DNA from 3 places in the Massilia jejuensis genome. Region 3 is predicted to be linked to each of the others. Evidence: predicted binding sites of a transcription regulator. Region 3 holds the regulator's gene; each other region holds the start of a gene.
The links. Region 3 encodes FNR, which switches genes on or off when oxygen is low (the NO sensors DNR and NnrR bind a similar motif). Its sites were predicted from a motif close to TTGATNNNNATCAA; they were not measured.

Region 1: ACFPOU_RS15915 (universal stress protein) is a predicted target of FNR. The motif match lies at 5,763-5,776, and genes of this name have one in related genera.
Region 2: ACFPOU_RS13345 (glycine-rich domain-containing protein) is a predicted target of FNR. The motif match lies at 7,455-7,468, and genes of this name have one in related genera.

Annotation. Positions count from the first base shown of each region.
Region 1 covers NZ_JBHSMS010000047.1:127,355-137,603, reverse strand. The annotation lists gene ACFPOU_RS15940 (hypothetical protein) at 71-286, shown strand; gene ACFPOU_RS15935 (hypothetical protein) at 467-676, shown strand; gene ACFPOU_RS15930 (cation-translocating P-type ATPase) at 754-3,273, opposite strand; gene ACFPOU_RS15925 (universal stress protein) at 3,270-3,725, opposite strand; gene ACFPOU_RS15920 (NAD(P)-dependent alcohol dehydrogenase) at 3,753-4,805, opposite strand; gene ACFPOU_RS15915 (universal stress protein) at 4,850-5,686, opposite strand; gene ACFPOU_RS15910 (bifunctional acetate--CoA ligase family protein/GNAT family N-acetyltransferase) at 5,980-8,676, shown strand; gene ACFPOU_RS15905 (ABC transporter substrate-binding protein) at 8,794-9,960, opposite strand.
Region 2 covers NZ_JBHSMS010000040.1:51,440-61,688, forward strand. The annotation lists gene pyrF (orotidine-5'-phosphate decarboxylase) at 1-22, shown strand, start outside; gene sbcB (exodeoxyribonuclease I) at 77-1,522, opposite strand; gene ACFPOU_RS13315 (GGDEF domain-containing protein) at 1,602-2,567, opposite strand; gene ACFPOU_RS13320 (helical backbone metal receptor) at 2,673-3,488, shown strand; gene ACFPOU_RS13325 (HPF/RaiA family ribosome-associated protein) at 3,532-3,933, opposite strand; gene ACFPOU_RS13330 (CDP-6-deoxy-delta-3,4-glucoseen reductase) at 4,085-5,113, opposite strand; gene ACFPOU_RS13335 (SDR family oxidoreductase) at 5,125-6,018, shown strand; gene ACFPOU_RS13340 (hypothetical protein) at 6,056-6,316, shown strand; gene ACFPOU_RS13345 (glycine-rich domain-containing protein) at 6,579-7,274, opposite strand; gene ACFPOU_RS13350 (CHASE domain-containing protein) at 7,537-9,369, opposite strand; gene ACFPOU_RS13355 (glutamine--tRNA ligase/YqeY domain fusion protein) at 9,535-10,249, opposite strand, start outside.
Region 3 covers NZ_JBHSMS010000039.1:10,606-20,854, forward strand. The annotation lists gene ccoN (cytochrome-c oxidase, cbb3-type subunit I) at 67-1,542, shown strand; gene ccoO (cytochrome-c oxidase, cbb3-type subunit II) at 1,554-2,171, shown strand; gene ACFPOU_RS12160 (cbb3-type cytochrome oxidase subunit 3) at 2,174-2,338, shown strand; gene ccoP (cytochrome-c oxidase, cbb3-type subunit III) at 2,331-3,269, shown strand; gene ccoG (cytochrome c oxidase accessory protein CcoG) at 3,266-4,651, shown strand; gene ACFPOU_RS12175 (FixH family protein) at 4,661-5,170, shown strand; gene ACFPOU_RS12180 (TraR/DksA family transcriptional regulator) at 5,242-5,643, opposite strand; gene ACFPOU_RS12185 (DUF885 domain-containing protein) at 5,816-7,651, shown strand; gene fnr (fumarate/nitrate reduction transcriptional regulator Fnr) at 7,703-8,470, opposite strand; gene ACFPOU_RS12195 (TorD/DmsD family molecular chaperone) at 9,289-9,915, shown strand; gene ACFPOU_RS12200 (twin-arginine translocation signal domain-containing protein) at 9,935-10,156, shown strand; gene ACFPOU_RS12205 (formate dehydrogenase subunit alpha) at 10,176-10,249, shown strand, end outside.

The DNA.
Region 1 (10,249 bases), on a different contig from region 3:
ATGCAATTAGATTTTTCGGCAGTAGGCGCCATACTGGTGACATACCAACCAGTCACACAACGAGGAAATCATGTCCACGAGCCCTACCGTCGCCCTGCTGGAAAGCACCCTGTTCGAGCGGGCAGTCCAGTTCGCGAAGAAACTCGTCGCGGGTCCCGCGGCAGGAGATGCCAACGGCGATCTCTGGCAGCTCTATCGCATGACGCGTGGCGTCGACTCGGTCCGTCCGGGCGTCACCCGCAAGCTCGACATGATGGCGCGCCGGCGCGCCGGCCAGGCAGGCTAGCCCGGCGGGCACCGTGCCGTCCCCGAAAGCCGAGGGGCGCAGGGATACCGGCCCGCCGCCGCGATCGCGTACGCCTGGACGGGGCATACAACTGTTGAATGTCCGCTATTCGGGAATACAATTAGATTTATTTCTCAAAAGCATCATACTGTCCGTATCCGATTAGCAGCGAGTCAAAGCATGTCCAGCATCGAAGGCGTCCAGGCAGCGACGCCGGTCCCACAAGCAAATTTGTTGAACAACGCTGCGGCTTTCTTGCGAAAGATTGGCAGCCGTCTCGTCGTGCCGGTCGCGTCGACCGAGGACATGAACCAGGTGTGGCGCATCTACCGCCTGAGGCCCGGCGCCGATACGGCGCGCCCGGCGCGGACCGGGGCCGCTGACAGGTAGTGCGCAGCCGGGCGCCTTCTGGATATGAGTGAGGACCAGGCCATGCCGGGCCGGCACCGCCGCCCGCGGGCGCGTCCTCAAGCGCGCGATTGCGCCGCCAGCCGCCGCGCCGCTTCGGCGCCGGCCAGCATGCCGAGGGCAAGCAGGGCCGCCATGGCGATCCAGGTCAAGGGCGGCGCCGCGAACCGGAACAGGCTGGCCAGGCTGGGGATGTAGACGGCCGCAAGCAGCAAGCCGGGCGCGAGCGCCGCGATCGCCCAGAAAACCGGGTTGGCCGCGCGCAGCGCGTCGCGCAGCCTGCCCTGGCGGTTCAGCAGCAGCAAGCCGAGATTGCATAGCACCATGACGGCGAAGGCGAAGGCGCGTGCCTGCGCTTCAGGCAGGTGTTCCAGCGCGTAGCCGTAGGCGAGCACCGTCAGCAACAGCGACCAGCCGCCGGCCAGCACTGCCCGGTGAATGTCGACGCGCCCGAACAGGCGCTCGGCGCGCGCACGCGGCGGGCGCCGCATCAGCCCCGGTTCGTCCGGCTCGCTCTCGAAGGCCAGCGAACAGGCCGGGTCGATCACCAGTTCGAGAAACACGATGTGCACCGGATACAGCAGTACCGGCCAGCCGAGCAGCACCGGCAGCAGCGCCATCCCGGCGATCGGCACATGGATCGCCATCACATAGGCCATCGACTTGCGCATGTTGCTGTAGATGCGGCGCCCGGCGCGCACCGCCTGCACCAGCGAGGCGAAACGGTCGTCGAGCAGGGTCAGTTCGGCCGCCTCGCGCGCGACATCGGTGCCGCGCAGCCCCATGGCGACGCCGACGTCCGCCGCGCGCAGGGCCGGCGCGTCGTTGACGCCGTCGCCGGTCATGGCGACCACCTCGCCGGCGCGCTGCAGGGCTTGCACGATGCGCAGTTTTTGCCGCGGCACGATGCGCGCGCAGACCGCCGCGCCGGCCAGGCGTTGCTGCAGCAGGGCGTCGTCCATGGCCGCCATCTCGGCGCCGGTGAGCACGCTGCCTGCGCCGAGTCCGGCCTGGTGCGCGATGGCCTGGGCCGTGGCCGGATGGTCGCCCGTGATCATCAGGATGCGCATGCCGGCGGCGCGGCAATCGGCCACCGCATCCGGAATGTCGGCGCGCAGCGGGTCGGCCAGGGCGGCCAGGCCGAGCAGCTCGAAAGGGAGGTCGGCCGGGTCATCGGGCAGCGCGGCGGGCGCGCGGGCACGGCCCACGGCCAGTACCCGCAAGCCCTCGGCGGCCATCGCCGCGGCGGCGGCCAGCACGGCCGCGGCCTGCGCCGCGCCGAGCCCGCACATGGCGGCCACCGTTTCGGGCGCGCCCTTGATGGCGGCCGTCAGCGCGCCGCCATCGGCCCACACATGAATGAGTGCCGGGCGCGTCGGCGTGATGCCGTATTCGCGCACCAGCGGGCCGGGCGGCGCCAGGGCGTCGGCCGCCAGCCGTGCGCGGGCGGCGCGCTCGAAGGCCGATTCCATCGGGTCGCTCGCGTTGGGGCGGCTGGCCAGCAGGGCAAAGCGCAGCAGCTCGCGGCACGGCGGCGCCAGGGGCGCGCTCCCGGCGAGCGGCACCTGGCGGCCTTCGCACCAGAGCGCATGCACGGCCATGCGGTTTTCGGTCAGGGTGCCGGTCTTGTCGACGCACAGGACCGAGGTCGAGCCCAGGATCTCGATGGCCGCCAGGCGCCGCGTGAGCACCTGCATGCGCGCCAGGCGCCAGGCGCCGAGCGCCGGAAACACGGTCAGGACGACCGGGAACTCCTCCGGCAGGACCGACATCGACAGCGCGACCCCGGCCAGCATCGATTCGAGCCAGGGGCCGCCGCGCAGGCGGAGAATGAGGATCAGGAACAGGCTGACCGCGGCGCCCAGCAGCGCCAGGCGCCGCGCCAGGTCCCCGGTCTCGCCCTGCAGGCGGCTGGGCGGCGGGCGGATCGCGTGCAGGGCGCTGCCGATGCGGCCGAGTTCACTGTGCACGCCGGTGCGCGCCACTCGCGCCAGGCCGTGACCCTGCACCACGAGCGTGCCGGCATACACCCAGGGCGAACCGTCGCCGCCGGGGACGGCGGCCGGCGGCTCGCCCGGCGCCGCGCACTTGGCGACCGGTACCGATTCGCCGGTCAGCATCGATTCGTCGGCCTGCAGGCCGGCGCCGGCGGTGAGCCAGGCGTCGGCCGGGACGCGGTCGCCTTCGCCGAGTTCGACCAGGTCGCCCGGCACCAGTTCGGCCGCCGGCAGGCGGCGGCGCTGGCCGCCACGCACGACCAGCGCGGTCGGCGTGGCCAGTTCGCGCAGCGCCTGCAGGGCGCGTTCCGTGCGGCCTTGCTGGTACAAGGTCAGGCCCAGCATGGCCAGTACCATCAGCAGCAGGAAGATGCCCTCGCGCGTCTCGCCGAGCGCCAGGTAGAGACCGGCCGCGCCGAGCAGGAGCACGAACATCGGCTCGCGCGCCATGTCGCGCACGATGGCGCGCCAGCGCTGTCCGCGCGCTTCGGGCAGGGCATTGGGGCCGGTCTCGGCCAGGCGGCGCGCGGCCTCGGCCTCGCTCAGGCCCTGGGACGCAGGATCGGCGGCGGCGTCGTTCATGCGCGCGGCGCGGACGGCGGTAACACCAGTACCGGCACCGGCGAGGTGGACAACACGCGCATGGTCTGGCTCCCGACTTTCAGCCTGGCCAGGCCGTGCCGGCCGTGCGAGCCCATGACGACCAGGTCGCATCCCGCGCGCCGGACCGCGTCGACGATCTCGTCGCCGGTCGCCAGCGACATGGCCGTGAGCGCGCGGCAGGGCACGCCGGCCGCGTGCGCCGCCGCGGCCACCTCGCCGACGATGCGCCGCGCCTCGTCTTCCAGGATGCCGAGGTCCGCGCCGCCGGCCAGTGCCATCGCGTTGTCGGCCGCGAACAGCAGGGGCGCCGGCTGGACGACCGAGAAGGCGACGATCTCGGCGCCCATCTCCGTGGCCAGGCCGATCGCCGCCGCCGTGGCCGCGCGCGCGGGCGCGGAACCGTCGGTCGGGACCAGAATGCGCTTGAACATGGCGGCTCCTGTGGACATCGGGCGCGCTCAGGGCGTGATCGCCACTTTCAGCACGCCGTCGCGCTGGTTGGCGAACAGGTCGTAGGCCAGTTCGATTTCCTCGAGACGGAAGCGGTGCGTGACCAGGGGACCGAGGTCGACCCGGCGCGAGGCCAGCACATTCATCAGGCGGCGCATGCGCTCCTTGCCGCCCGGGCACAGGGTGGTGACGATGCGGTGGTCGCCCAGGCCGGCGGCGAAGGCGTCCACCGGCAGGCCGAGCTTGCCCGAGTACACGCCCAGGCTGGAGAGGGTGCCGCCCGGTTTCAGGACCCGCAGGCAGCTCTCGAAGGTCTGCTGGGTGCCGAGCGCCTCGATCGCCACGTCGGCGCCGCCGGTCAGGCGCATGACCTGCTCGACCGGGTCGCCGGCGTGGAAATCGACGGTCTCGTCGGCGCCCAGGCGGCGCGCCATCGCCAGCCGCTCGGGCACGCCGTCGACGACGACGATGCGGCTCGCCCCGCGCAGTTTCGCTCCCGCGGTGGCGCACAGGCCGATCGGCCCCTGGGCGAACACGACGACCGTGTCGCCGATGCGGATCGCTCCGTTCTCGGCGCCGCCGAAGCCGGTGCTCATGATGTCGGGGCACATCAGCACCTGTTCGTCCGAGAGGCCATCGGGGATCGGCGCCAGGTTGGCCATCGCGTGCGGCACCTTCACGTACTCGGCCTGGCAGCCGTCGATCGTATTGCCGAAGCGCCAGCCGCCGATGGCATGGCCGCCGCATTGCGCGCCATGGCCGTCGAGGCAGGTATGGCACTGGCCGCAGGGGGTGATGGCGCCGGCCAGGACGCGCTGCCCGATCTTGTAGCCGGTGACGCCGGCGCCGAGCTCGGCGACGACGCCGACCGGTTCGTGCCCGATCGTCAAGCCCTCCGCGACCGGATATTCGCCCTTGAGGATATGCACGTCGGTGCCGCAGATGGTCGTCATCGTCACCTTGATCACGGCTTCGCCGGGGCCGGCGACCGGAACCGGCTTGCGGCCGAGGACGATGCGGCCCGGGCCGGTGAATACTGCTGCGTTCATCATCGCCATCATGGTCTCCTGACAGGGGTACGGGCGGGGTACGGGCGGGGCGCGGGTCAGTGCGCCATCAGCACGGGAAGGGTGGTGTCGGCCAGGACGGTCTTGCTGGCGCCGCCCAGGATCAGCTCGTGGAACCTGCTGTGGCCGTAGCAGCCCATGACCAGCAGGTCTGTGCCGAGCTCGGCGGCCAGCGCGAGCAGGGCGGCGCCGGGGTCGGGCGCCGGCCGGCGCAGGGTTACCTCGCTGCGCACGCCGTGGCGCAGCAGGTAGCGCTCCAGGTCGGGAATGTCGGGCGGGCGCTCGGCCTCGGCCGCCTCGTCGGGATGGAAGGCGGCGATCGTGACGGCCGCCGCGTGCCGCAGCAGCGGCAAGGAAGCGGCGATCGCGAACGCCGCTTCCTTGCCGCCGTCCCAGGCCAGCAGGACCTTGTCGAACCTGGGGCCGCGGCAACCGGCGCGCGGCACGACCAGCACCGGCCGCGCCTGCGCGAGGATCACCGATTCCGGCAGGCGGGTCGGCTGCTCGCCGAGGGCTTCGTCCGGGTCGTCCTGGCTCATCACGACGAGGTCGGCGAAGCGTGCCAGGCGCGCCAGCGCCTCGTCCGCCTGGTCGCGCACCAGCCGCTTTTCCGCCGTCAGCCCATGCCTGGCGGCGACCTGGGCAAACTGGCGCAAGGCGCGCGTGGCCAGGGTGTCGAGCGGCGCGAAGCAGCCGGCCTCGATGCTGCCGGGCGCGAACGGGCGCCCGGCGGACACGACGAAGCGCGACAGGCCCGTCATCGCGGCGCCGATCAGGTGGGCGCCATGCTCGACCGCCAGCCGTGCGGCCAGGTCGACGCGCGCATCGGCATGACGCGACAGGTCGGCGTGGACGAGGATGGTCTTGTAGTCCATGGCGGATCTCCGACGGCGGCGCGCGCCGGTTGGCGCTTGCTGGGATCGAGTCTCCCCGGTGCGTTCTTGTTTGTATTTGATCTGCATCAAAATCGCCAAGACACGCGCCGATTGGCGAAAAAAACAACGCCTGCGGGCACGGCCCGGCGCAGGCCGCCGCCGGGTGCGGCGGCCCCGGCCGGCCGCTCACTGCCGGGTTCGCTAAACCGGATGCCAGCTATAATCCTTGATGTGCATCATGGATTCTGCCGTGCGCGGCGGCTAGGCTCACAGGGTCGCGGAGGAGCCCGATCATGAGTGTGCGTTACCTGGATCATTTTTTCACGCCGCGCTCGGTGGCGGTGGTCGGTGCCTCGGCGCGGCCCGGCAGCGTCGGCGCGACCGTGTTCGCCAACCTGGCCGCCGGCGGTTTTCGCGGGGCCATCTGGCCGGTCAATCCGCGCTCCGGGGAAATCGGCGGCATCAAGGCCTTCCGCGATGTCGCCGATCTGCCGGGCGCGCCCGGCCTGGCCGTCATCTGCACCCCAGCCGCCACCGTGCCGGCCATCGTCGCGCGCCTGGGCGCCATGGGCTGCCGCGCGGCCGTCGTCATCAGCGCCGGGCTCGATGCACCGGCCCCCGGCGGAGGCACCCTGCGCCAGGCCATGCTCGACGCCGCCCGGCCGCACCTGCTGCGCATCCTCGGCCCCAACTGCGTCGGCCTGCTGGTGCCGGGCATCGGCCTGAACGCGAGTTTCGCGCCGACCGCCGCGCTGCCGGGGCGGCTCGCCTTCGTGGCCCAGTCGGGCGCGCTCGTCACGACCGTGCTCGACTGGGCGCGCGAGCGGCGCATCGGGTTTTCCTGCTTCGTCTCGCTCGGCGACGGTACCGACGTCGACTTCGGCGACCTGCTCGACTACCTGGCCGGGGATCCGGGCACCGATGCCATCCTGCTGTATGCCGAGAGCGTGCGCCAGGCGCGCAAGTTCATGTCGGCCGCGCGCAGCGCGGCGCGCGCCAAGCCCACCGTCATCGTCAAGGCCGGCCGCACGGCCGAGGCGGCGCATGCGGCCTTCAGCCATACCGGCGCGCTCGCCGGGGCCGACCTGGTCTACGACGCCGCCATCCGGCGCGCCGGCATGCTGCGCGTGTTCACCACCGCCGAGCTGTTCGACGCGGTGGCCATCCTCGCGCGGCCGCGCGCCGCCGGGACCGGCGCCGGGCGGCTGGCGATCCTCACCAACGGCGGCGGTCCCGGCGTGCTGGCCACCGATGCCCTGGTCGCCGGCGGCGGCGCGCCGGCACGGCTGGCCGAGGCCACGCTCGCGCGGCTCGATGCGGGCTTGCCGCCGAACTGGTCGCGCGCCAATCCGGTCGACATCATCGGCGACGCGCCCGCCGCGCGCTACCAGCATGCCCTGCGGGTGCTGCTCGAGAGCGGGGAAGCCGACGCGGTCCTGCTGATCCATGCGCCGACCGCGATCGTCACCAGCGCCGAGGTGGCGCGCGCCGTCCTGCCCGCGCTGCGCCAGGCGGCCAAGCCCGTGCTGTGCTGCTGGCTCGGCGGAGCCGGCGCGGCGCCGGCGCGCAGCCTGTGCGCCGAGGCCGGCGTGCCGCAGTTCGACACGCCCGAGGAAGCGGTGCGCGCCTGGCTGCAGCTGCTCGACTACCAACGCAACCAGGCGCTCCTGACCGAGGTGCCGGGCGCCGTGCGGCTGGCGCCGCCGCAGCGCGAGGAGGCGCGCGCGCGGATGGCGGCGCTGGCGGCAGGCGGCGCCGCCGTGCTGCCCGAGGAAGAGGTGCGCGCGCTGCTGTCGGCCTACGGCATCCCGCTCGTGGCCACCGCAAGCGCCGTGGACGAGGAGGACGCGGTGCAGGCGGCCGCGCGCATCGGCTACCCGGTGGCCCTGAAGATCGTCTCCCCCGAGGTCTCGCACAAGTCGGACGTGGGCGGCGTCGCGCTCGACCTCGACGACGAGGCGGCGCTGCGCCAGGCGGCGCGTGCCATGCGCCAGCGTCTCGCGGCCTTGCGCCCGGGGGCGCGCCTGGCCGGCTTTACCGTGCAGGCGATGGCGCGCCGTCCGCAGGCGGTCGAACTGATCGCCGGGCTGGGCACGGACCCGGTGTTCGGGCCGGTGGTACTGTTCGGGCAGGGCGGGGTGGCGGTCGAGGCGGCGGCCGACAGCGCGATCGGCCTGCCGCCGCTGAACCGGGTTCTGGCCAGGGACATGATTGGCCGCACCCGCGTGGCGCGCTTGCTCGGTGCCTACCGCGGCCGTCCCCCGGCCGACCTCGACGCCCTGGCCGACGTGCTGGTGCGGGTCGGACAGATGGCGGCCGACCTGCCGGCGCTGTGCGAACTCGACATCAACCCATTGCTGGCCGACAGCGCCGGCGTGCTGGCGCTCGACGCGCGCATGCGCATCGCGCCGCCGCCCGCCGCGGGCGACGCTCTGGCGCGTCTGGCGATCCTGCCCTATCCGGACGAGCTCGAGCGCCGGGTCGATACCCGCATCGGGGTGCTCACCCTGCGCCCGATCCGGCCCGAGGACGGCGCGGCGCACCAGGTGTTCTTCCACGCGCTCACGCCCGAGGATGTCCACTTCCGCCTGTTCGGCAGCCAGCGCGAACTGTCGCCCGCCCAGCTGGCGCGCTTCACCCAGATCGACTACGCGCGCGAGATGGCCTTCATCCTGACCCGGCCGGGGCCGGCGGGCGAGGGCGAGACCCTGGGCGTGGCGCGCCTGGTTACCGATCCGGACAATATCGTCGGCGAATTCGCGATCGTGGTGCGTTCGGACCTGAAGGGGCAGGGACTGGGCAGCCTCCTGCTGGCGGCGCTGCTCGACTATGCCCGGGCGCGCGGGACCGGGGCGATCGTCGGCCTGGCGCTGTCCGACAACACCCGCATGCATGCGCTGGCGCGCAAGCTCGGCTTCACGCTGTGCAGCGCCGCCGACGGGACGGTGGAGATGCGGCGCGTGCTGAACCCGCAGGCCGGGGCGCCTTGAGCGCGGCGCTCCTGGTCGCCCAGGGCCATCCCGACCGGCAGCGGCCGCGCCCGTGCCACGCGCCGGCGCGCGCCCAAGCCGCCGGGGCCGATTGCATGCGGACCTGCCCGCACGCGGTCAAGGCACGTATTTCCAGGCACCCTTTTCGATCTTCACCATCACCTGCGAGCGCTGGTCCAGGCCCTGGTGGTTGGTCGGGCTCATGTTGAAGACGCCGTGCGAGGCCGTCACGTTCTTGATGCCTTCGAGCGAATCGCGCAGGGCGGCGCGAAATTCCCTGGTGCCGGGTTTGGCCTTCGGCAGCGCGGTCTTCGCCGCCGCTTCCAGCAGGACCGCCGCGTCCCAGGCATGGCCGCCGAAGGTCGACACGCTGTCCTTGCCGTGCGCCGCCGTGTACTTGTTCACGTAGGCCAGCGCGGTCTTCTTGACCGGATTGCTGTCCGGGAGCTGGTTGGCCACCAGCATCGGGCCGACCGGAACGAAGGTGCCTTCGCAATCGGCGCCGCAGACGCGCAGGAAGTCGCTGTTGGCCACGCCGTGGGTCTGGTAGATCTTGCCCTTGTAGCCGCGCTCGCGCAGGGCTTTCTGCGGCAGGGCGGCCGGGGTGCCGGAGCCGGCGATCAGGATCGCGTCGGGATTGGCGGCCATCAGTTTCAGGACCTGGCCGGTGACCGAGGTGTCGGTGCGCGCGAAGCGCTCGTTGGCGACGATCTTGATCTTGCGCGCCGGGGCGAACTTGCTGGTCTCGCCGTACCAGCCTTCGCCGTAGGCGTCGGCAAAGCCGATGAAGCCCATCGTTTTCACCCCGGCGTTCGACATGTGCTGGGTGATGGCGGTGGCCATCTGGCCGTCGTGCTGGGTGGTCTTGAAGATCCAGCGCCGCTTGGCATCCATCGGCTCGACGATGCGCGCCGCGCCGGCGATCGTGATCATCGGCGTCTCGGTTTCGGCCGCCACTTCCAGCATCGCCAGCGAGGTCGGCGTGACCGAGGAGCCGATCAGGATGTCGACCTTGTCTTCGGAGATGAGCTTGCGCGCGTTCTTGACGGCCTGGGTCGCGTCGGAGGCGTCGTCGAGGATGATGTACTGAACCTTCTGGCCGCCGATCTCGTTCGGCACCAGCGCGAAGGTGTTCTTTTCTGGAATGCCGAGCGAGGCCGCCGGGCCCGTGGTCGAGATCGACACCCCGACCTTGATCTGCGCGTGGGCACTGAAAGCGGCCGCCAGGGCGGCCACGAGGACGATGCTCTTTGACACAAGGGTGAGGCGGGAAATGCGGGTCATGCTGTCTCCTTCATTGTGTTTTGAAATGTACGCCGGCGAGGCCGCCCGGGGACGCCCGGTCACGCCGCCTGCGCGCTAGTATAGGCCGCCCCTGCACAAAAAATGTCGGTTCCTCAACAGTTTTCGCATATCATTTATCGATGGTGGAGGGAAACCGGAGCGTGCCTGCGGGCCGCCGCGGCCGGCGCGCGCCACCTTGCCGATAACGAATCACGAAAAGGAGGGCCGTCAAGGCAGGGCCGCGTGCGGGCCGGGGCGACGTTTCGCGCCCGCGCAAGGACCGGCATGC
Region 2 (10,249 bases), on a different contig from region 3:
CAACCGGTACCGGCGCGCGTAGAGCGCCGGTCGGCGAGGCCGGCGGCAGCCGGACCCGCCACGCCCGCCAGCCTCGTCACCTGCTCGGCGCAATCGCCTCGACGTACTCGTACAGGGCGCCGAGGATCTCCTCGGCCCGCTCGTCCGCCGTTTCCGACAGCGCATCGATCTCGCCGAACAGGCGGTCGATCGTGCGCGCCCCGCCGGCGCCGTCGAACAGGCGGGCGGCGCGGTGTTCTTCCCAGTGTTCCATTTCCGCTTCGCTCAAGCTCTCGGGGAAATTGCGCGCGCGGTAGCGCAGCAGCAGTTCGGCCAGGCGTTCGTCCTCGAACGAGGGACGCGCGCTGGCCAGCTGGGCCGGCGTCTGCATGCGCAGCGCTTCGAGCTTGCGGCGGTCGCTGCTGGAGACGAAACCGCCATACAGATCCTCGTCGACATCGGTCGCGGTCGAGGCCGCCGGCTTCTGGTAGACCTGGGCCCAGGTGGCGGCCATGTCGGGACCGTCCGCCGCCAGCCGCGCATGCGCGCGGCCCTGGTCGAGGTCGATACCCCAGCGCGTCGCCTGCGCCTCGCTCAGTGTTTTCAGGTTCCCGACCAGCATCGGCGACTTGTTCAGGTGCACGCTCTTGATCGGCAGCCGGGTCACGCCCTCGGGCAGGTCGGCGCTGCGCGTGAACAGGCGCAGCCGGATCGTGTCCACGTCGAGACCGAACAGTTCCGAGGGGTCGTGGCGGCAATCCCAGACCAGGATCTCGTTCTTGTTGGCAGGATGCTGGGCCAAGGGCCAGACCAGGCCCAGGCAACCCTGTTCGGCCGGGAACATGCCCGAGACGTGCAGGAAAGGCTGGCGCGCCGTGCGCTCCAGGTGCAAGCCCATTTCGCTGGCGACCTTGTCCTTGCGGCGCAGTTCGAGGCAGAAGTCGAACAGGCGTGGCTGCTTGCTGCGAATCAGGCGCGCCAGGGCGATCGTGGCGCGCACGTCCGACAGCGCATCGTGCGCGGACTCGTGCGCCAGGCCATTGGCGCGGGTCAGGTCTTCCAGGCGAAAACTCGGACGTCCGTCCGGATGCGTCGGCCACGCGATGCCGTCCGGGCGCAGCGCGTAGGTCATGCGCACGACGTCGAGCAGGTCCCAGCGGCCGCAGTTGTGTTGCCATTCGCGCGCATAGGGATCGAGCAAATTGCGCCAGAACAGGAAGCGCGTGACCTCGTCGTCGAAGCGGATCGTGTTATAGCCGACGCCCACCGTGCCCGGCTCGGAAAAGGCCGCCTCGATCTGGCGCGCGAATTCGTGCTCCGGCACGCCCAGTTCCAGGCATTGCTGCGGCGTGATGCCGGTGATCAGGCAGGACTGCGGATCGGGCAGGTAATCGTTGGCCGGCTGGCAGAACAGCATCAGCGGCGCGCCGATCTCGTTGAGGTCGGCGTCGGTGCGGATCGCGGCGAACTGGGCCGGCCGATCGCGGCGCGGCTGGGCGCCGAAGGTTTCATAGTCGTGCCAGAGGAAAGTATGTGTGCTCATCGTTTCGTTGTGTGGGGCGGTCTTGACGGACAATCAAGAATGGCACGGATTGTCGGTGCGAAGCGCGCTTGCGTCAATCTCACATGCTCACACAATTGCGGCCCGCTTCCTTGGCGCGGTAGAGCGCGGCATCGGCCGCCTCGATCAGGCTGATTTCGTCGCCGTCCGGACCGAGCACGGCCACGCCGAAACAGGCAGTGATGTGCGGCAGCGGCACGCGCATGTCGGGAAAGAGCACGGCTTCGCGCATCCGCTGGCAGAGGCGGTCGGCCACCATATGCGCCAGCTCGGCGGTGGTTTCTGGCAGCACGGCCATTAATTCCTCGCCGCCATAGCGCACCGCAAAGTCGGAGGGACGCAGGCCGTCGCGGATCACGTTGGCGGCCGCGCACAGGGCCGCGTCGCCGACCAGGTGGCCGTGGGTGTCGTTGAACTTCTTGAAATTGTCGAGGTCAACCATCAGCAGGGCCAGCGGGCTGCCCTGGGCGCGGGCGCGACCGACCAGTTTCGGCAGCATGTCGGCCAGCCAGGCGCGGTTGTACAAGCCCGTCAGGGTATCGTTCAGCGAAAGCTGGCGATAGAACTCGCCCAGCTTCTGGCGCCGGCGCAGCAGGGCATTGGCGGCGCGGATACGGAAGGACATCAGGCGCAGCAGGTTGCGGGCCACGGCGTTCGAATGGTCGATCAATTCCCAGGCCAGCTTCGATTCGATCACCAGCAGCCGCGTTTCTTCCACCGCGCGCACGGCGTCGAGGTTGGCGGCGTCGTCCAGCACCGACTGTTCGCCCACGCTCTCGCCCGGCATGATGCGGTTGACGCCGCCGTCGGCACTGCCGGCATGGCCGTCGGTCTCGACTTCAAGCATGCCGGACAGCACGATGTACAGCCGCGCCCGCACCGGGTCCGCGATCGGTTCGCCCGCGGCCACTTGCACCACCTCGCAATCGGCCAAGGCGAGGGCGGCGGCAGCCAGGTCGGCGTCGCGAAACAGCGCCAGGTTGTCCACCGTGTAGCCCGAATCCCGAAATGGTCCGATCAGTTTCAAAACGTTCCTCCGCGTCAGGCTGGGTAGTGTGGATGAAGGCATGATAAACCATCCTCCCCCGCGTTCCGCTGGCGTTTCGGAAACAGTGGTGTTCCAATAGCGGGCATGCATCCATCCCCCCATCCATCCATCGACGCCCTCGGCCGCGCGCACGCGCCGGCGCCGGACGCGCGCATCGTTTCGCTCGTTCCCTCGATCACCGAACTGCTGTGCGCGCTGGGCCTTGCGCGGCAGGTGGTCGGACGCACCGGCTTCTGCATCCATCCCGCCGGGCTGGTTGCCGCGATCCCGAAAGTGGGCGGCACCAAGGACGTCAACCTCGAAAAAATCCGCAAGCTCGCACCGACCCACGTGATCGTCAACATCGACGAGAACGAAAAACCGACGGCCGAGGCGCTGGCCGCATTCGTGCCGCATGTCGTCGTGACCCACCCGCTGGCGCCGCGCGACAACCTGGACCTGGCAAGGCTAATGGGCGGCATCTTCTGCGCCGGGCAGCGGGCCGAAGACTGGTGCGCCGCCTTCGAGGCCGAATATGCCCTGCTCAAAGCCATGCCCGCCGGCCCGCCGCGCACGGTGCTGTATTGCATCTGGCAAGACCCGTGGATGAGCGTCTCGAACGACACCTATATCGCGCGCATGCTCGGCGAAATCGGCTGGGACGTGCCGGCGCTGCCGGATGCGAGCCGCTATCCGCGCTTCGACTGGTCGAGCGAACTGGTTGGCAAGCTCGACGCGGTGCTGCTGTCGACCGAGCCCTACCGGTTCACCGAGGCGCATGCGGATGCACTCGAAAAGCAGCTCGGCATTCCAGTGCTGCTGGTCGATGGAGAAATGATGTCCTGGTATGGCAGCCGCGCATTGGCCGGTTTGCGCTACCTGCGCGCACTGCACGCGATGCTCGAAGGGACGCGGACGTAAAAAAAGCGCGGCCAGGCCGCGCTCGTTCTTTCCAGTTCCGGCTTTACGCGCCGCTGGTGAGATTCTTGTCCTGTTCGGGCGCGAGTTCGTCCTCGGTATCGATCACGTCGAGCGGCAGCGGTTCGCGGCGGCCCTTGTCGGCCAGGCGGCCCAGGGCGCTGTCGAGTGCGCGCTTGAGCTTGTTGCCGGCGTTGGTAATGGCCTGGTGCAGGTTCACCGCGTGTTCAGTGACGACCACCGGCGCATAGCCGGCGACGTGGGCTTCCATCATGCACTTGTTGCCGCCGTCGAGCTGCTTCTGGCTGTTTTCGTCGCTCAGATGCACGTCCACGCGGTTGATCTGCTCGCCGAAACGGCCAATGGAATTTTGCACGATGGCCTGGACGTGCTCGTCCAGGCCTTGGTGTTTGTCGATAGTACGGTCAGTATTGACATTGATTTGCATAAAGATGACTCCCGTTATCAAAGTTCTTGAAGCCGATCTTACACTTTTTGCCACGTTTGCCGCGTACCGTACGCAGGCTGCATACCCAATCCGTCTTGCAATGAGGAAAGCGATCCGTTTTTGGCGGCGCCGGAAACAGCAGGGTCCACCCTTACCCTTGCGCCAAATCCGCTTCCGTCGTGAACGCATCCGCAAAGAACTCTTCCGGCGGCAAGCCGCATTGCGCCGCATACTCCTTGCGCGCCGCGTCGACCATCACCGGCGCGCCGCAGGCATACACCTGGTAGCCGGACAGGTCCGGAATATCCTGCATCACCGCCGCGTGCACGTAGCCCGTGCGGCCGCTCCATCCATCCTCGGGCAGGGCGTCGGACACGACCGGCGTGTACGTGAAATCGGGCATGGTCGTGGTCCAGGCCCGGCACAGCTCGTCCATGTACAGGTCTTGCGGACGGCGTCCGCCCCAGTACAGGCGAACCGGGCGGGCCGACTTCAGGTGCATCAGGTGTTCGACCAGGGCCTTGACCGGCGCGAAGCCGGTGCCGGAAGCGAGCAGCACGATCGGTTTGTCGGACTCCTCGCGCAGGAAAAAGGTGCCCAGCGGCCCTTCGAAGCGCAGGATGTCGCGTTCCTTCATGGCGCCGAACACGTGGTCGGTGAACAGGCCGCCGGCCAGGTGACGGATGTGCAGCTCCAGCGGACGCTCGAGGGTCGGGGCGCAGGCGATGCTGTAGGCGCGCCGCTTGCCGTCTTTCAACAGGAATTCGACATACTGGCCGGCGCGGTAGGCCAGCGCCTCGTTGGCCGGCAGCTGCAGCGTGACGATGGCGACGTCGGGCGCGGCGCGCGTGATCGACTGCACCCGGCTCGGCATCTTGCGGATCGGGTAATCGCTGCTGCCGCCGATTTCACGCGCCTCGATCACCACGTCGCCTTGCGGCAGCGCGCAGCAAAACAGCGACATGCCCTGCAGTTTTTCCTGCTCCGACAGGGCGCGTCCCTGGTGCGGCTTGTGCGTCACGGCGCCGCCGACCACCTTGCCCTTGCACGAACCGCAGGCGCCGTTCTTGCAGCCGTACGGCAGGCCGACGCCGGCGCGAATCGCCGCGGCCAGCACGGTTTCGTCGGCCTCGCAGGAAAATTGGGTGCCGCTTGGCTGGACAGTGATCTGGAACGTCATACAATCCTCAAATGAACTACAACAATAAATACCCCCTGGGCCGTCCGCGCCTGCTCCTGATCGGCTGCGGCGATGTGGGCATGCGCCTCTTGCCGCTGCTGTGCCCGCGTTTTCGCGTCTTTGCCGTCACACGCGATCCGGAACACGCCCCGCGCCTGCGCGCCGCCGGGGCCGTGCCGATCCTCGCCGACCTGGACCGGCCGGCCAGCCTGGCGCGCCTGCGCGGCCTGGCACGGTACGTGGTGCACCTGGCGCCGCCGCCGGCGGCAGGCGCGCGCGATGTCCGTACGCGCAACGTGACCGCCATTCTACCCGAGGGGGCGCGCCTCGTTTATGTGAGCACGAGCGGCGTCTATGGCGATTGCGGCGGGGCGCTGATCGATGAAACGCGCCCCGTGGCGCCGAAGAATGCGCGCGCCGAACGGCGCGTCGACGCCGAACGCGTATTGCGCGCCTGGGCCAGGCGCAGCGGGAGCAGCGCCGCGATCCTGCGCGTGCCGGGCATTTATGCGCATGACCGCCTGCCGCTCAAGCGCCTGCACGCGGGAACGCCCGCGCTGCGCCCGCAAGACGACGTCTATACGAACCACATCCAGGCCGACGACCTGGCGCGCATCGTCATGCTGGCGCTGTTTCGCGCCCGTCCCGGCCGGATCTATCACGCCACCGACGATACGCGCCTGAAGATGGCCGACTATTTCGACGTGGTGGCCGATGCCTACGGCCTGCCGCGTGCGCCGCGCCTGCCGCGCGCCGCATTGCGCGAAGTGGTCTCGCCGCTCCTGATGTCGTATATGTCGGAGTCGCGCCGGCTCGACAACACGCGCCTGCGGCGCGAACTCGGCGTGCGCCTGCGCTATCCCGACGTCCAGCACGCCCTGGCGCAGTGGGCGCTGGTAGAATGACGGCCCTTTCCGCAAGCATTCCGAGACGAGCCCCATCATGACGACCCTGACCTACGAAGCCTTCCTGGACGAAGTCACCACCCTGCTGACCGAGATGTACGAACTCGACGACGAGACTGCCATCAAGCTGGTCGTCGACGCCCAGGCCGACGATTATTTCGTCGCCCACGACGATCACGAAGCGATGCGTACCGTCGAGCAGGCCAGGAAGGAGGCGATGGCCCTGTACGAAGCCAGGCAGAACAAGGTGCAGACCCAGGAACGCCAGCAACTGCGCGCGCGTCACAAGAAATCCTGAGTTGGTATCCCGAGCCGCGTCGGCTTTTTGTGTTGCCTAATGCACCAGGCGCACTGTTGGGCGTGCACGAAATTGGCGACGGCGGCATGCGCGCACTGCGTCGCTCGGTGGATGCTTGGCGATTGCGCCACAGGCGGAAAGGGCCGGTGTCTGAGGCAGGCAGGGCTGGCTACACGCGGCCTACGACGGCGCGGCCGGCGCACCCGATACCTGCCCCGGCGACCTTTCGATGAAGCGTTCGGCCGCCGGGATCGGTGGCATATCAGGCGACTTTGACGACGCTCGGGCCAACGCACCATGCGGTCTGGGCATCGCGCACCTTGACGACGCTTGGACCGACGCACCATGCGCTCTGGACATCGGCCGCCTTCACGACGCTCGGGCCGACGCACCAGGCGCTCTGGACATCGGCCGCCTTGACGACGCTCGGACCGACGCACCATGCGCTCCGCACATCGGCGGCCTTGACGACGCTCGGGCCGACGCACCATGCCGAGTTCGCCGCTTTGCGCATGACCGGCTCGCAGGCCGTCTGCACGTCGGCGGCTTCCAGGACGCCGTCGGCCCGCAGTGGACGCACATACGACACACCGAATGTGGACTCGTATAACTCGCGCATGCGCTCGCCAGCCTGCTTGTGCTCTTCGGCGCCGTCTTCGCCGACCAGGCCGAGATAAGGGTAGTGGTGCACGAAGTAACCGAAGGCCTGCTGGCAATCGCGGGCGTATTTCATCGTGTCGAGGATGTGGTAGTGCCAGAAGGTGTCGACGTCCACGAGCGGGGCCGTCGGCACATGCGGGAAGGCCTTCATCAGGTACAGGAAGCGGCGGTACTCGGTCTCGATGGCATTCGCACGTTCCAGGGACCAGCCCTCGCCGGACTCCTTGTGCATCAGTTTTGTTTTGATCGGGTTCAAATCCAGGGCGGCGATGAGGGCGAAGTCGTTGTTCGAGATCATGATCTATCCTTTTGTTTTGGCGACTGCATCGTTATTTCGAGTGTGCATACCGGCGATCGATGTAGTGGTGCTGGCAAATGGTTAGTCCTCCTCCGGGTAAGCTTGACTGTCAGTATTGACGCGAAGCACTGAGATGAATTGTCGGCTTCAAGCGCCCGAAAATCGTTGATTTTCCGCAAGTTGAATCGTGTCAATAAATTTTTGTCGCAAATTCGCCTACAGCAGGACGGGCAGTAGGCCTACAAGATTCAAGTCGCTGCGCCTACATGCTGTCGAAGGCGGGATGGGGCGTGGCGGGCGATGCCGGTACATAGGAGACGGACAGCAGGTTGTTCGCCGCAGGGATCGAGATATGGACCGTCGTACCGGCTTGCGGACCGCTGGTGATGATGCACTTGCCGCTCAGGATGCGGACCCTTTCCTCGATGCCGACCAGGCCAAACGAGCCCGGCTTCTGCCCGCCGGCCTTGGTCAGGCCGACACCGTTATCGCTGACGGTCATCGAGATCGATTCGGGGTCGACGGCCAGTTCGACCCGCACCTTGGTGGCGCGGGCGTGGCGCGAGACATTGGTCAGCGATTCCTGGAGGATGCGGAACAGGGTCGTCGCGCAGCGGTCGCTCACATGCAGGTCATGGTTGTGCGACACCAGCTCGCAGCTCAGGCCGGTGCGCCGCTGGAACTCGGCGATCTGCCAGTCGACCGCCGCCGTCAGGCCCAGGTCGAGCACGTTCGGGCGCAGGTCGTTGATGATCTGGCGAACGCTCTTGATCGTCGCGTCGATCTGCTCGAGCATCCAGCGCGTGCGCGCGTTCAGGTGCGGATGGCGCCCGGTGCGCGACGCGAGCAGGTCGACTTCGATACGCAGCGCCAGCAGGTTCTGGCCGAGGTCGTCGTGGATCTCGCGCGCAATGCGCTTGCGTTCGCTCTCCTTGATGTTTTCCGCGTGGGCGGCCAGGCGCCGCAGGTTCTCGTTGGTTTTTTTCAGTTTCGCTTCGCTGGCGCGCAATTCGCCGGTCATTTCCTCGGCCAGGCCAATGGCGTGCCGGCGCGAGCAACTGAGCGTCTGGAACAGTGCATACAGCAGGGCGGTGCCGATTATCCCGGCCAGCATCGCAACCCAGGGCAGGGCGCGGTCGAGCCTGGAATACAGGCTGCGCTTCGTCACGCTAAAATCGATGTCCCAGCCACGTCCGTCCACACCGACCGGCAAGCGCGCGCGGAATTCGACCTGCTCGTCCGCGGCCAGGCCCGGGCGGTTGTCGAAGAACACGTTGCGGCGGTAGCCACCGGCCGCACTGCCGGGTTCCTTGCCCGGAGCCGTGCCGGAGATCACGAGCCGCGTCGCGTTCCTTGGCATATTGTCGAGCACGCCTTGAGCGAGGCTGTCAACGCTGAACCCGATCCCAACCGTACCAAGATAGGCGGCGCGGCGCTGGCCCACCTCCGGCAACGGCATGGGAGCGCCATACACGGGCAAGCGCATCGTCAGGCCGATGACCAGCGATCCTGCATTGACCGGGGCGCCTGACGTCAACACTTCCCCGGTGTCGCGAGAATGCGCCAGGAGCTCCACAGCGCCTATCGCCGTGTGCAAATCGAAGCCGATCCGCTTGATCCAGGTCGTCCCCGGTTCGACGAAGGTCAGCACCGTGTACTCGGTGCGCCGGCCCTCGGGCAGGATCCTCGCGTTGCGCCCGCGTCCGTCGATATTGCGCAGCATGTGCGCTTCGAACCGATCGCGTTCGGCATCCGTGAGGTACTGGGCAAAATTGATCGACTCGACGCCGGGGAAATGGTGCGGCAAGTCGAGGCCCGCGACATAGCGCTGGAAAGTTTCGCGCGTGACCTGCTCGGTCGTCAGGAACAGGCTGGCCGTGCTGCGCAGCAAGTCTGCATAGGTCTTGAAACGCCCATCGAGCGTCGACTGGACGCTGCGCGCCATATGGTCGAAGCGCGTCCGGGCGTCGTTTTCGATCGCCTGGCTGGTGCTGATGTACAGGGCGACGCCGACACTGAGCGACAGCAACGCGCCCATCCACGAACCCATGCCGATTGCATTGAATTTCGTGATCCAGCTGCGTGTGATCCCCATGTCCAATCCCGTAGCATTATGCTCATTGATTTGAATCAGAATCGCGCAAGCTGCGCACGCTGAAACCTGGCAGACTTGCTAGGTGACGCAATGGGAACGGCGTGGTCGAAAAAAATCCCGCCAAGAGAAAACCCGGGCGGGATCGGAGCAGTCGTGCGGGGCAGCTTATTTTGCCCAGCTGTCCTTCAAGGTCGTCACGCGATTGAACACCGGTTTGCCCGGCGTGGAGTCGGCCTGGTCGACCACGAAATAGCCGTGGCGTTCGAACTGGAAGCGCTGCTCGGGCGCCGCCGCCGCCATGCCCGGCTCGAGGTAGGCGGTCACCGTCTCGAGCGCGTTCGGGTTCAGCAGGGCCTTGAAATCCTTGCCGCCGGCGTCCGGCTGGGCATCGAGGAACAGGCGGTCGTACAGGCGCACTTCCGATGCCAGGGCGCAGGCCGCGCTGACCCAGGTGATGTTGCCCTTGACCTTGTAGTTGTCCGCGCCTGGCGTGCCCGATTTCGAATCCGGGAAGTAATTGACGTGCACGGCCGTGACCTTGCCGTCGGCATCTTTGTCGAAGCCGGTACATTCGACGACATAGCCGTATTTCAGGCGCACGCGGCTGCCCGGCTGCCCGCCCACGGGCGGCGTGAAGCGGAAATAGCCCTTGGCCGGCGTTTCCATGAAGTCTTCCTGTTCGATCCACAGCTCGCGCGTGAACGGGAAGGTGCGTACGCCCATTTCCGGGTGGTGCGGGTGGACCGGCGAAGTGCACTCGTGCGCCTCGCCGTCCGGGAAGTTGTCGACGATGAGCTTCAGTGGACGCAGCACGGCGATCGCGCGCGGCGCCTTCGGATCGAGGTCGTCGCGCAGCGCGCCTTCCAGGGTGCTCATGTCG
Region 3 (10,249 bases):
GATTTTTAAGGTCCGGAAAACTACGCTCCCTGCTGTCATCGCAGTGATTTCACGCGGGAGCGTATCTTGAAAAACAATTTACATTATAACTACCGGATCGTGCGCCAGTTTGCCGTCGCCACAATCGTCTGGGGCGTGATCGGCATGGCCGTCGGCGTGTTCATCGCGGCCCAGCTGGCCTGGCCCGCGCTCAATTTCGACCTGCCCTGGCTTTCCTACGGGCGCCTGCGTCCGCTGCATACGAACGCCGTCATCTTCGCCTTCGGCATCTGCGGCCTGTTCGCCACCTCGTACTACGTCGTGCAGCGCACCTGCCAGGTGCGGCTGTTCTCGGACCGGCTGGCCGCCTTCACCTTCTGGGGCTGGCAGGCGGTACTGGTGGCCGCCGCCGTGACGCTGCCGATGGGTTTTACGCGCGGCAAGGAGTATGCGGAACTGGAGTGGCCCATCGCGATCCTGATTACGGTGGTCTGGGTCGCCTACGCGGTGGTCTTCTTCGGCACCATCGCCAGGCGCAAGGTCCAGCACATCTATGTGGCCAACTGGTTCTTCGGCGCCTATATCATCGCGGTCGCCGTGCTGCACGTCGTCAATGGCGCGGTGGTGCCGGTCTCGGCCTTCAAGTCGTATCCGGTGTACGCCGGGGTGCAGGACGCGATGATCCAGTGGTGGTACGGCCATAACGCGGTCGGCTTCATCCTGACCGCCGGCTATCTCGGCATGGTGTATTACTTCATCCCGAAACAGGCCGAGCGCCCGGTGTATTCGTACCGGCTGTCGATCGTGCACTTCTGGGCCCTGATCTTCACCTACATGTGGGCCGGCCCGCACCACCTGCACTACACGGCGCTGCCCGACTGGACCCAGTCGCTGGGCATGGTGTTTTCGCTGATCCTGCTGGCGCCTTCCTGGGGCGGCATGATCAACGGCGTGATGACGCTCTCGGGCGCCTGGCACAAGCTGCGCTCGGACCCGATCCTGAAATTCCTGATCGTCTCGCTCTCGTTCTACGGCATGGCCACCTTCGAGGGCCCGATGATGTCGATCAAGACCATCAACGCGCTGTCGCACTACACCGACTGGACGATCGCGCACGTCCATGCCGGCGCGCTGGGCTGGGTCGGTTTCATCACCATGGGCTCGGTCTACTACCTGATCCCGCGCCTGGCCAACAGGAAGCGCATGTGGAGCGTGCAGCTGGTCGAAGCCCACTTCTGGGTCGCCACGGTCGGGATCGTCCTCTACATCGCCTCGATGTGGATCGCCGGCGTGATGCAGGGCCTCATGTGGCGCGCGGTGAATGCCGATGGCACGCTGACCTACACCTTCGCCGAAAGCGTGAAAGCGACTTACCCGTACTACGTGATCCGCTTCGGCGGCGGCCTGCTGTACCTGTCGGGCATGGTGCTGATGGCCTTCAATGCCTGGAAGACGCTGGCCGGCACGGCCGCCGTCGACGCCCCGATCCCGCTCGCCCACGCTGCCCGGGCGCCGCATGACGAAGCCTGCGCGGTCGAGGCGCACGTGCCCAACCGCGCTTGAGAGGATGCGCCATGAAAAACTTTACCCATGAATGGATCGAAAAGAATCCCTGGCTGCTCATCGGCCTGGTGATCCTCGTGATCTCCGTCGGCGGCCTGGTCGAGATCGTGCCGCTGTTCTTCCAGAGGTCGACCACCGAGCCGGTGGCCGGCCTGGCGCCGTACTCGCCGCTGCGCCTGGCGGGACGCGACGTCTACATCCGCGAAGGCTGCTACAACTGCCACTCGCAGATGATCCGGCCGTTTCGCGCCGAAACCGAGCGCTACGGGCACTATTCGGTGGCCGGCGAATTCGTCTACGACCATCCCTTCCAGTGGGGCAGCAAGCGCACCGGGCCCGACCTGGCCCGGGTCGGCGGGCGCTACAGCGACGAGTGGCACCGCACCCACCTCGACAATCCGCGCGACGTGGTGCCCGAATCGAACATGCCGGGCTATCCGTGGCTGGCCAGGACCGGGCTGGACCCGGCCGAGATCGTGCCGAAGATGCGCGCCATGCAGCTGCTGGCCGTGCCCTACAGCGAAAAAGACGTGACGGACGCTCCCGCGCAGCTGGCCGGCAAGACCGAACAGGATGCCCTGGTCGCCTACCTGCAGGGCCTGGGCACGCAGATCAAGAAGAGGAACTGATCATGGATATCGAACGACTTTTCGACGGCGCCAGCAGCGTGATGACGGTGCTGTCCTTCGCCACCTTCATGGGCATCGTGCTCTGGACTTTCCTGCTCAAGCGCGGCGCCGATTTCGACGCCGCCGCGACGCTGCCCTTCGCCGATGCGGAGCCGGGCGATGAGTGACTTCACGAGCGGCTTCTGGAACTGGACCATCGGCCTGGTCACGGTGCTGTCGATCGCCGGCTGCGCGATCCTGCTGTGGTCGCAGTCGACGTACAGGGCGAAGATCGGCCCCGACGGCGCGCCGGAAAAAACCACCGGCCACGTCTGGGACGAAGACCTGACCGAACTGAACACGCCCATGCCGCGCTGGTGGGTGGGGCTGTTCTATTGCACCATCGTGTTCGCCGCCGCCTACCTGGCGCTGTATCCGGGCCTGGGCAGCTACGCGGGCCGGCTCGGGTGGCAATCGGGCGGCGCGTACAAGGCCGAGCTGAACCAGGCCGATGCCGACTACGGGCCCCTGTTCGCGCGCTATGCCGGCCTGCCCGTCGAGGCGGTGGCCGCCGATCCGCAGGCGCGCGCGATCGGCGAGCGCATGTTCATGAACTACTGCGCCCAATGCCACGGGTCTGACGCGCGCGGCAACAAGGGCTATCCGGACCTGACCGACGGCGACTGGCTGCATGGCGGCGACCCGGCCGCGATCAAGGCGACCATCCTTGCCGGGCGCGTGGGCAGCATGCCGCCCATGGGCGCGGCGCTCGGCGCGGACAAGGACATCGAGGCGGTCGCGCATTACGTACGCAACCTGTCGGGCCTGGCCGCCGATCCGGTCAAGGTCGTCTTCGGCAAACCCAAGTTCGCCGCCTGCGTGGCCTGCCACGGGGCGCAAGGCGAGGGCAACCCCCGGCTGGGCGCGCCCAACCTGGCCGACAGGATCTGGCTCCACGGCGGCAGTGCAGACGCCGTCATGGAAACCATCCGCAAGGGCCGCACCAGTACCATGCCGGCCTTCGGCGAGTTCCTGGGCGAGCCCAGGGCGCATGTGCTGACGGCCTACGTGTGGAGCCTGTCGCATCCGGCCGGCGCGCCCGGGGGCGGGGCAGAATGAACGCGCCGCGCGAGGCCGTGGTCAGGATGTACGCGCCGCGCGAGGCGATCCATCCGCGCGAGGCGACGGGCCGCCATGCGTCGCTGCGCTGGGCCTGCGTCTGGCTGACCCAGCTGCTGTTCTACGGCCTGCCATGGCTGCGGTACAACGGCCGCCAGGCGGTGCTGTTCGACCTGGGCAGCAGGCAGTTCCACCTGTTCGGACTGGTGTTCTGGCCGCAGGACTTCATCTACCTGGCGGGCTTGCTCATCGTCTGCGCGTATGCCTTGTTCCTTGTCACCACGGTGGCGGGGCGCGTCTGGTGCGGCTTCGCCTGCCCGCAAACGGTATACACCGAGCTGTTCCTGTGGATCGAGCGCCGCATCGAGGGAGCGCGCAGCGCCCGCATCCGGCTAGACCGCCAGCCCTGGAACCTGGAGAAGATCGGCAAAAAGGCGGCCAAGCATGCGGCCTGGCTGGCGCTGGCCCTGTGGACCGGCTTGTCCTTCGTCGGCTATTTCACGCCGGTCGCGTCCCTGGTGGCCGGCGTGCGCCACCTCGACCTGGGTCGCTGGGAAACCTTCTGGGTGCTGTTCTACGGCCTGGCCACCTACGGCAACGCGGGGTGGCTGCGCGAGCAGGTCTGCAAGTATATGTGCCCGTATGCCCGCTTCCAGAGCGCGATGTTCGACAAGGACACCTTGATCGTGACCTATGACCGGGCGCGCGGCGAACCACGCGGTCCGGGCATGCGCGCGCCAGGCGGCGAGGCGGGCGACTGCATCGACTGCACGCTCTGCGTCCAGGTCTGCCCCACCGGGATCGATATCCGGCGTGGCCTGCAATACGAATGCATCGGATGCGCCGCGTGCGTCGACGCCTGCAACACGGTGATGGACAAGGTGGGCCAGCCCAGGGGCCTGATCCGCTACGCCACCGAGCATGCGCTCGCCAGGGGTTGGGATGCGGCGCAGGTGCGGCGCCGCCTGCTGCGCCCGCGCGTGATCGGCTATGCGGCGGTGCTGGCGCTGATGGCGGGCGCGATGGCGTTCGCGCTGGCCCTGCGCGTGCCCTTGAAGGTCGACGTCATCCGCGACCGCGGCGCGATGGGACGCGAGGCCGGGGACGGCCGCGTCGAGAACGTCTACCGCCTGCAGCTGATGAACACCGGCGGGGAGGCGCGGCTGCTGCGCATCGCGGTGGCGGGCTTGCCGGGCGCGGCGGTCGTCGGCGAGGACCGCGTCGAGATCGGCGCCGCCGCGGCGCGCGCGCTGCCGGTGCGGGTGCGCGCCGAGCGCGGACCGGCGGGCGCGCGGCGCATCGTCTTCACCGTCACCGCGCTCGACGACCCCGCCCTGACGGTGCGCGAGGAAGCGGCCTTCATCGTGCCGCATCGAGATTGAGGAGATCGCATGCAGACCGTTTTTCAGCAGCAGCATCCCGCGCCCTGGTACCGCCAGCGCTGGCCATGGTTCATCATGCTCGGCCCCGCGGCCGCGATGGCGGCCACCGCCGTTACCGTGGTGCTGGCGCTGCGCCAGCCGGACGCGATGGTGGTCGACGACTATTACAGGCAGGGCAAGGCGATCAACCAGGACTTGCGGCGCGACCGGATGGCCAGCGCGCTGCGCCTGCGCCTGAGCGCGCACTACGGGGCAGGGCGCCTGAAGGGGCGGCTCGAGAGCTTCGGCCGCCCGCTGTTGGCGCCGTTCCGGATTCGCCTGGCCCATCCGACCCAGCCGCGAAAGGACCGGGTGCTCAATGCGCGGCCGGACGCGCGCGGCGATGTCGACCTGCCCCTGCCGACGCTGGAGATGACGCACTGGCAGGTAGTGGTCGAGGACGAGGGCGGGCAGTGGCGCCTGGCGCGCGGCTGGCGTCCGGCGCAGCAGGAGGTGCTGGCGATCGCGGCCGACCGCTGATTCCGGCCGGGCGTAAAGACAAGCGCTACGGCAGCGTTCGCACAGGTCGCTAATGGGCGGTACACCGGCCGTTACATCGTCGGCCCGCGCGCCGTCCGTTCTTCCTTTTCGATCGCTTCCTGGCACGGCACGCACGTCCTTACCGTCGGCGTCGCCAGCAGCCGCTGCTCCGGAATCTTGCAGCCGCAGGACGCGCACATCCCGTAGCCGCCCGACGCCAGTCGTCCGATGGCCGCGTCGATCTCGTGCAACAAATTCGTTTCATGCTCGGCGAAACGCTCTTCGTCGTGGGCAATCGTTTCAGCCGTCGGCGCGTCGTCGTCCTGGACCAGGTGGGCGCGCGGCGAAATGGCGGGTGGATCCATGCCTTCGGGATCGAAACCGGTGCGGGCGCGCACGGTGGCGAGGGCGGCGGCGCGGCTTTCCTGCAGGCGCCTGGCGAGGTCGTCGCGGAGGGATGGCGAGATGGGCATGCAGTTTCCTGATGTCAAAGTAGATCTCGTTGGATGAGCACTCCGGAAATACTTTAGCCGTTTTCGGCGGATGCCCGCGCAAGTTTGGGTGCCCTGTAAAGATTGTCCGCCCCGGCTCTTCCGTGTTAGATTCGCGCCGGCACTTCGCCGACCGATCACTACAAGAGACACCATGCCGATTTCCTCCCAGCGCAGCCTGCGCGCCGCCGTCGCCTCCCTGTTCGCCCCGCTCGCCCTCGGGGTCGCCATGCTCCCGGATGCCGCACTCGCCGCACCGGTGGCCAAGGCCGCCGCCTTGCAATCGAATGCCGCCTTCGACGCCTGGGCCGAGCGCTTTGCCGACGACTGGGTGCGCATGAACCCGCAGCTGGCCAGCAGCACCCAGTACTTCAGCGGCGCCGAACAGGCCGCGCTCGACCGCCAGCTGACGCCCCAGACCCCGGCCCAGCGCAGGAAGATGGTGGCGCTCGCCAACACCGGCCTGGCGCGCCTGGACAAGTGGCTGGCCGGCCCGCTCGACGAAACCCGGAAGATCTCGGCCCTGGTCATGCGCTGGTCGCTTGCGAGCGTGGTCGCCAACGAGCCCTATGAAGACTTCAATTTCGTGTTCTCGCAGTTCGGCGGCCCGCAGGTCGGCCTGGTCAACTACATGACCCAGACCCACCCGATGCGCACCGCCGCGGATGTCGACAGCTGGCTGGCGCGCCTGGAGCAGGTCGGCACGCGCATGGACGAAGCACTGGCGCGCGCCCGCAGCGCGACCGAACGCAAGCGCATTCCGCCGCGCTTCATCCTCGAGCGCGCGCAGTTCCAGGTCGACACCTTCCTGAAACCGGCCGCGCCGCAGAACGTGCTGGTGGCCTCGCTGGAAAAGCGCAGCGCCGAATTGAAGGACATCTCGCCCGAGGCGCGCGCGGCCGCCATTGCCCGAGCCACGCGCATCGTCGACGACAAGATCCGCCCGGCCTACCTGCGCGTGCAGGGCTTCATGGCCGAACTGCATCCGAAGACGGGCGACGCCGCCGGCATCTCGCGCCTGCAGGACGGGCGCGAAGCCTATGCGCGTGCGATCGCCAACTTCACGAGCACGAGCCTTAGCGCCGAGCAGATCCACGCGATCGGCCTGCGCGAGGTGGCACGCCTTGAAGGCGAGATGGACAAGCACCTGCGCGCGCTCGGCTTCATCGAAGGCAGCATCGAGGCGCGCATGAAGGCGCTCGACGCGACCTTCCAGCCGAAAGGAGAAGGGGACCCGCGTCCGATGATCCTGGCCAAGTACAAGGAAATGGTAAAGGACGCCCAGGCGCGCAGCGCGCCGCTCTTCAATCTGAAGCCGCGCGCGCCGGTGGACGTGCTGCGCGAGCCGCCGCTGACCGAAGCCTCGGCCGCCGCCCACTACAGCCTGCCGGCGCCGGACGGCAGCCGTCCGGGCGTGTTCTGGGTGCCGCTGCGCGGGCCGACGTTCGACATGATCCGCATGCGCAGCCTGTCCTATCACGAAGCCGTGCCGGGCCACCACTTCCAGCTGGCGATCCAGCAGGAGCTGGCCGGCATCCCGAAATACCGCAGCCAGCGCATCTTCTCCGGCGGCAGCGCGCACGCGGAAGGCTGGGCGCTCTACACCGAGCGCCTGGCGGTGGAGCAGGGCTGGTACGAAGGCGATGTCCCGGGCCTGCTCGGGGCGCTCGGCTCGGAACTGTTCCGCGCGCGCCGGCTGGTGGTCGACACCGGCCTGCACACCAAGGGCTGGACGCGCCAGCAGGCGGTCGACTACGGCATCAACGTCGAGGAAGTCGACCGCTATGTCGTCTGGCCTGGCCAGGCCACGGCCTACATGATCGGCATGCTGCGCATCGTCGAATTGCGCGAGCAGGCGAAGGCGCAACTGGGGCCGAAGTTCTCGCTGGCGGGCTTCCACGACATGGTGCTGGGGGCGGGCTCGGTACCGCTGGACGTGCTGGGACAGCTGGTCGACGGCTGGGTTGCGAAGGAAAAGGCGAAATCCTGACGGCGCGGGCGCGCGGCGCGCCCTCGGCTTAAGGGTGCCGGCGCAGCCCGATCAGCGCATCGGGCTGCACTGCTCGGTGCCGGCGGCGATCGCCTTGAGTTTGGCGGGCTCGAGCAGTCTCACCTCGCGCCGGTCGACTTCGATCCAGCCCTGCTTCTTGAAACGCGAGAGCAGGCGGCTGACGCTTTCGATCGTCAGGCCAAGGTAATTGCCGATGTCCTCGCGCGACATGCGCAGCCCGAACGCGTTCGGGGAATAACCGCGCGCCGCGTAACGCACCGACAGGTTCACCAGGAAGACGGCGAAACGCTGCTCGGCACGCATGTTGCCGAGCAAAAGCATGACGTTTTGCTCGCGCGTGATTTCCTGGCTCATGATCCTGTGGAAATGGCGCAACAGCGCCGGCACCTGGCCAAACAGTTCCTCGAGGCGGGGAAAGGGAACCTCGCACACTTCGCTGTCTTCGAGCGCCACCGCGTCGCAATGGTGGCGGTCGCCGCTGATGGCGTCCATGCCCAGCAGTTCGCCGGCCATCTGGAAACCCGTGATCTGCTGCTCGCCCGCCGCGTTCACCTGGTAGGTCTTGAAGTGGCCGAGCCGTACCGCGTACAGGCTGCGGAACGGTTCGCCCATCGCGTACAGGCGCTCGTCGCGCCCGAGACGCCGGCGGCGGCCGATGATCTGGTCGAGCCGGTCGATGTCGGCATCGTCGAGCCCCATCGGCAGGCAGAGCTGGTGCATGCTGCAGGCGCCGCAGCTGGCCTTGATGGCGCCTAGACTGATCGGCACTGTGGCGGGAGGGTGGTGGCCTTGGCTCATGGCAGTTGGAATTGGAGCGCAGAAGGGGGGAGTCGGCGTGGAGCCCGAGATGAACCGATTATAGCCCTGTCCGCATGGCGGTCCCGGCTTTTCCGACGGTGCCCACTATTTGGGAAGACCTCGATGCGACATGCGCGTGTGCGCCGGACCTGGCATCGACCCAAAACCGGTGGGGGCCACCTTCCCGGCGCCGGCCCGATCCTGTGCCGCTTTCGATCGCACTGCTGCCAGGCTCGCTGGAGCAACATCGGCGTCGCCGGCCGCTTATTGACGCGTTGGCGCGGCATTTCTCGGTTATACTAACAGGGCGAACTGTATCCGGCTCCAGCGCGTGCCTCTTTGTCACGGTATGGGAAGCCGCCTCGCCCCCGAGCAACCAGGGCTTTGGCCTGGTCGGCACGTTGTCTATCCTGTCCATCATCCCGATGTACACGGTCCGATCCTGTTGGGTCTGCCGTGGCGCGATGAACGCGGACGCGGGAGATCACGCATGCGCACAGCAGGTGACGACGCATCCATGCGTTGCCTGGGTTGGCTGCCTGGGGAGCGATCGGGCGGGGTACCAACGCGCTACCTGGTTGCCAGCCTGGTCCGGATCGTCGTGCATGCAGCGGGCATGCACTGATACCCGGGGGTGAGCACGTGCACAAAAAAAGTTCAACTGTGCGCGCAATTTGGTAGGGGAAGCCTTACACTTTCGATGAAGATTTATTAACGGAGCGTCGCCAGTGCCCATGCAGTCTGCCTCACCGGCAATTTCACCTCCCGCGGCGCAAGACGCCGGCCGTGCGAACGTCTCCGGCACCGTCGCAGCCGCAGTGACCGTCACTGCGCCGCTAGGAGCCGAAGACCAGGCGCGCGCCGACCTCTATGCGCTCGCGGCGCGCCTGCTGCTGGCGGCGCCTGACGGCCAGTTGCTGGCCGGCCTGGCGAACGCCGACCCGATTCTCTCGACCGGCGCCGAACACGCGCTGGCAGATGCCTGGGAAAACCTGGTGCTTGCCTCCAGCGTGATGGATGCCGATGCGGTGGCCGAGGAATTCGACGCGCTGTTCATCAGCAGCGGCACGCCGACCCTGAATCCCTACGGCTCGCTCTACCTGTCCGGCTTCATGAACGACACGCCCCTGGCCGAGCTGCGCGCCGACCTGGCGCGCTTCGGCATCGGCCGTGTGCGCGGCGTGTTCGAGTCCGAAGACCACCTGGGCGCCCTGTGCGAGACGATGCGCGTGCTGATCGCGGGCGGCCCCGGCATCCGGCGCCAGCCCCTGGAAGCGCAAAAGGCATTTTTCGAGGCACGCATCGCGCCCTGGTATGCGCGCTGCCTGGCCGACATGAAAAATGCCGCGGGTGCGAATTTTTATAGGCTGATCGCCGCGTTCGTAAGCGCGCTGCTGGCGATCGAGGCCGAAGCCTTTGCTGTCGAAGATGGCTTCGATGGCTGATTTACGCGAAGGGACTGCGATGAGCACCGAAAACAAACAAGGCAAGGCGGAACCGATCCCGGACCCGTCGCGCCGCAATTTCCTGAGAGCGGCGCCGCTGGGCGCGCTGGCGGCGGTCGCCGCGGGGGCCGAAGCGAAACCGGAGATCGCGCCCGTCGAGGCGGCGAAACCCGATGTCAAGCGCGGCTACCACGAGACCGAACACATTCGTCGTTACTATAAAACCGCCGCCTACTGGTGAGCGTACCCGGAGACAAGTCATGTCGCTAGTAAAGAGTTCAAACAAGGAAGGCGAACCGCGGGGTCTCAAGCGGCGCAAGTTCCTGGTCGGCGC